DNA from 2 places in the Pseudarthrobacter adonitolis genome. Region 1 is predicted to be linked to the other one. Evidence: predicted binding sites of a transcription regulator. Region 1 holds the regulator's gene; the other holds the start of a gene.
What was found. Region 1 encodes LexA, which represses DNA repair genes until DNA is damaged. Its sites were predicted from a motif close to TCGAACANNTGTTCGA; they were not measured.

Region 1 (2,391 bases):
GAAAGCAGGATTGCGGCGAGGATCACCAGCGGGATGCCAATGAGGACAATCCGACCCCTGCGGGTCAGGCGCAGCGGCGGCAAGGATTCCCCACGCTGTCTGGGCGCCAAACCTGAGGTCGACACGGGTGCGGACCACTGCCGCGAGGTGAGGTCCTGCACGGAAATGAGTTGCGGACGCGAGTCCTGCGAAGCAGATATAGCTGACATGAAATGAGCCCTCCTGGACCATACTGTGCTGCCCGGCGCGCCCTCCGCGTCCACTTGCCGGTGCCGGCCTGGGCCGTCCATAGATTCGAATATTCGAATCCGCAAGCAACGAGTAGAACACATGTTCGAACTTTGCTTCTTCATTTTTAGCACCTATCAACGAATATTGTCGAGACTCGCTAGAACAAATGTTTGAAAAAGCACTGTGGCTGGCCTACGTTTGAATCAAAGAACAACCATCTCTGTAGTTGATCAGCAGGGTCTGACAATCAACTCCGACAACAGCCCGGGGCGTTCCAGGCACCAGTGGCCATAGCGGATCCGGGCAACTGAAAGGCATTGGCGAACATGGCAGCACCAGCCGCCGAGGGCAAGGCGACACCGCAGCGCCGCCAGCCCCAACGGACCCCCAAGGGGCTCACCGCCCGCCAAAAGAAGATCCTAGAAACCATCCAGCGCTCGGTGAATGACAACGGCTATCCGCCATCCATGCGAGAAATCGGCGACACCGTGGGCCTCGCGAGTTTGTCCAGCGTGACCCACCAGCTGTCGCAGTTGGAGAAGCTGGGTTACCTCCGCCGGGACCCCAAGCGTCCGCGCGCCATGGAAGTCCTGATGCCCCTGACGCTGGACGGCGGGTCGGCCAGAACCAACGGGACAACCAAGCCCTCAGTCCTGCACGGCATCGGCGGAACGGTTACCGAACTTCCCACTGCCATGGACACCGCCATGGTGCCGCTGGTGGGCCGGATCGCCGCCGGCGGGCCCATCCTTGCTGATCAAGTGGTGGAAGACGTGATGCCCCTGCCCCGGCAGCTCGTGGGCCAGGGTGAGCTGTTCATGCTGCGCGTGGCCGGCGATTCCATGGTGGACGCGGCCATCTGCGACGGCGACTGGGTAGTGGTCCGCCGGCAGGCCGACGCCGCCAATGGCGATATTGTCGCGGCCCTGCTGGACGATGAAGCCACCGTGAAGACGTTCCGCCAGCGCGATGGCCACACGTGGCTGTTGCCGCAGAACACCCAGTACGAGCCCATCCTGGGCGATCACGCCACGATCATGGGCAAGGTCGTCTCGGTCCTGCGGTCACTCTAGGACGCATGCGGGCCCTACACGCCCTGGCTAGGACAGGCCCGGCTTTGGGACCCGTGCAGGGTCCGCGCTCAGTCAGGCGCCCTTCCCGGCCAGCCTTTCCAGGGCTGCAAACGCTGTCTTACGGTCGGTGGTGGGCCAGAACGGCGGCAGCGCGGCGCGGAGGAATCCGGCGTAGCGCTCGGTGGCAAGCCGGGAATCAAGCACGGCCACCACGCCTTTGTCTCCGGTGGATCGGATCAGCCGGCCCGCACCCTGGGCCAGGCGGATGGCAGCATGCGTCGCCGAGACCGCCATAAAGCCGTTTCCGCCGGCCTGCGCAACGGCGCGGGACCGTGCGGTCATCAGCGGATCGTCCGGGCGCGGGAACGGAATGCGGTCGATCACCACGAGCCGGCATGATCCGCCCGGAACATCAACACCCTGCCACAGGGACATGGTTCCGAACAGGCAGGTATCGGGCTCGTCCGCGAACTGCTTCACGAGAGCCGTCATGGTGGAGTCGCCCTGACAGAGAATGCTGAGGCCGAGCCGGGGACGCATCGCCTCAGCGGCCTCCTCGGCGGCACGGCGCGACGAAAAGAGACACAGGGCGCCGCCGCCCGATGCCCGGATCAGCGCCTCAAGTTCATCGAGCGCCTCCGGCGACGCCCCGCGGCCTGGCTTGGGGAGGTGCCCTGCGACGTAAAGGATCCCCTGCTTGGGATAATCAAAGGGCGATCCGACGTCGATCCCGGTCCAGCTCGGCGCACCCTCCCCCACCAGCCCCAAGCCTCCGGCGGCCGGTTCAAAGGCTGAGCCGATGGCAAGCGTTGCCGAGGTCAGCACCACGGTGTGGCCGGCGAAAAGCCCTTCGCGGAGCTTGCCGGCAACGCTAAGCGGCGCGATGTTGACCAGGGCCGGCGCGGACTCGTCGGGCTGCGCATAGCCCTGTTGCGGATCGAAGGAACTTGCGCGGGAAAACCACACCACTTCACGGTTTTCACGGGCCACAATCAGCCGTTCACACAGTTCGAGGATCAGCATCAGGCGGGACCGCGCGAGCTGCCGCCCGCCATCGGCCGTTTGGCTGCCGTCGCCCTTGGAATCG
Region 2 (2,391 bases), on a different contig from region 1:
TCCGGGAAACCGCCTGCTGATCCCGGCCTCACAGCGCTGCACCAGTTCAACGTGCGGGTCCTGGCTGATGCCAATGACCGATGCCTCGGGGACCACCGGCTGCTTCCATCCCATGTCAGTCACCGGGTCAATCCGGCAGAAGTCGGCGAGCGCCTCGGTCTGTGCCATCAGCTGTTTGAGGTCCGCTGTGCCATACCCTGCGGCGCGGATGATTTCCTTGCCCAACTGAAGCATCTGCGCTGATGATTTGAGCCAGGCCTGCCCGTTGGGCTGGAGCAGCGGTTCGGCCGCGAGCTCGGGGAGGGACTTCAGTGTCCGGGCGGAGTCGAGCACGTCCGCCGTGGCGGCACCGTCCTCGGCGCAATAGCGGACCGCATTGGTGAGCGCGGCCGGTATGTGGTGTTCTTCCGCGAGTTTGAGCATACGCACTGCATGGGCGGTGCTCAGGGGCGCCCCGGGGGCAGTGAGCTGGGAAACGACTTCCGCCACCAGGGATCCTGCGGGCATGGCGTCCAGCCAGCGCTTGAAAAGGGTGCGCGGACGGAGGTAGCGCCTGCCACTCATGGCCCGTCCGACGTCGGAATCCGGGCCGATCAGGACTGTCAGGACCGGCTTCAGGGTTTTGGGGTCGAGTGTGCGGGAGGCGAGTTCGGCACGGGTGACCGCCACTGGCACCGCTCCCCCGGCTTTGCCGGAGGTGCGGGCATGGGCATCGGACACCAGCCGGCACAGGGCGCGGTAGCCCGCCCCGTTGTTGTGGCCACGGGCGAGCACCACCACCCTGCCGGCGAGCTGGGTGCGGTGGTCGCCGTCGTCGTCGAAGACCGCAAGGTCCACACCCACGACGGGGTCGATGCCGGCGGCCATGCAGGCTTTGAGGTGTTTGATGGTGCCGTACAGGCCGTCCCGGTCCGTGCAGGCGAGCGCGGTTGCGCCGTCCGCGGCGGCAACCTGGGCCAGTTCATCGGGCCAGGCCACGCCATAGTGTGCGCTGAAGGCCGTGGAAACGTGAAGGTGGGAGAAGCTCATGCTGTTTGAGGCCGGAGTGCGTTGTGGATCCGCAGGAGCCTCCAGCGGCCGCTGCCGATATGCCTGCTCAGGTCCAGGGTGAGCGGCTCTCCTTCATCCCGAGGGCCGGCACTCCGCGGGTCCGCCTGTACTTGGACGCGCCAGATTTCGTGGTCCACCAGCCCCGGCCCGCTGCCGAGGGGTGCACGGCGTTCCTCGACCCACCACTGCCGGCGTTCGTACCACCGGACAGGCTCGGCACACACCGTGTAGTGCCGCCCGGCCCACTGGAGTTTCAGCGGCTGGCCCGCAGTGGTGCAGACGACGTCCACGGACTCGCTGAACATACCCATGGGCGCCTCCCGGAACTGAACGGAGCTGATGCAAAATGCTGATGCAAAAAGCAAGGTATTCGAATACATGTTCGAAGAAATCCAGTCTACGACGGGGCCCCGACAAAACCTAGACAGGGGTGGACGGACGGGCAGCAGGGGGGCAGGATTGTGGCATGAGCACCCATGACGCACTCCTCAAGCACGTAAGCATCAAGGCCCAGGACGAAAAGCTCGTGGCAACCTTCGATATCGACGGCAACATACCGGGGGCAGGTGCGTACGTAGTGGGACTGGTGGCAGCGAGCCCTGATTACTCATCACAAAGACGGTTGGGCATTGAGTTCATGAACGGGGAGGCCATTGCCTTCTACTCGTTCAGCCATGACCAGAGCGCCGAGGAAAACTATGATCTTGCCGGTGTGACGCACTCGGGCAACATCATCACGGGCAACTTCCCCGTCGCGGCCGTCCATGGCCTGGGCAAGGGACACATCATGTCGGCCTTCAGCGAGGCTGACGGCCGGGAGTTCCAGTCGGGCGTCGCCGTCGAGGAAGCGCTCTAGGAAACACCGGAGCAGGTGCTGCCGGAACCATGTCCGGACAGCACCCGGGCGGCGTCAGCTGCTTTCTTTGTGGACCTTCATTTCGAGTTCGATGAACCCCAAGATCATGGCCCGGTAGGTTGATTCCACGATGTCCGGATCAATGTCCTTCTTTTCCGCGGCGGACCGGACATGCTCAATCACCCGTTCCACCCGGCCGGGGGCGCGGACTTCAGCGTCGTCCCCCTTCAGGGTTCCGGCGATCCGGATCAGGCGTTCACGCCGCGCAATGAGGGTGACAATCTGCTCGTCAACTTCGTCGACCGCAATCCGAACGGCAGCGAGCTGTTCCTTGTCGGCCAAAGCATCCCGATCGTTTCCTTGAATTGTTGCCATCTTCTGACAGTATCGAAGCATGCAGCCCAGAGTCGACTTCATCTCACTAGGCGTTCGCAGTGTTGTCGCCTCCCGCCGGTTCTACGCGGAAGGCCTCGGCTGGCCTGTCC

Region 2: ACZYZ4_RS03990 (DUF6504 family protein) is a predicted target of LexA. The motif match lies at 1,421-1,436, and genes of this name have one in related genera.

The regions. Positions count from the first base shown of each region.
Region 1 is NZ_JBVAYW010000007.1:47,819-50,209, forward strand. Features, by position in the region: gene ACZYZ4_RS09720 (LysM peptidoglycan-binding domain-containing protein) at 1-209, opposite strand, end outside; gene lexA (transcriptional repressor LexA) at 558-1,304, shown strand; gene ACZYZ4_RS09730 (ATP-dependent DNA helicase) at 1,377-2,391, opposite strand, start outside.
Region 2 is NZ_JBVAYW010000002.1:309,582-311,972, forward strand. Features, by position in the region: gene ACZYZ4_RS03985 (DNA polymerase III subunit alpha) at 1-1,029, opposite strand, end outside; gene ACZYZ4_RS03990 (DUF6504 family protein) at 1,026-1,361, opposite strand; gene ACZYZ4_RS03995 (hypothetical protein) at 1,517-1,906, shown strand; gene ACZYZ4_RS04000 (chorismate mutase) at 1,961-2,281, opposite strand; gene ACZYZ4_RS04005 (VOC family protein) at 2,301-2,391, shown strand, end outside.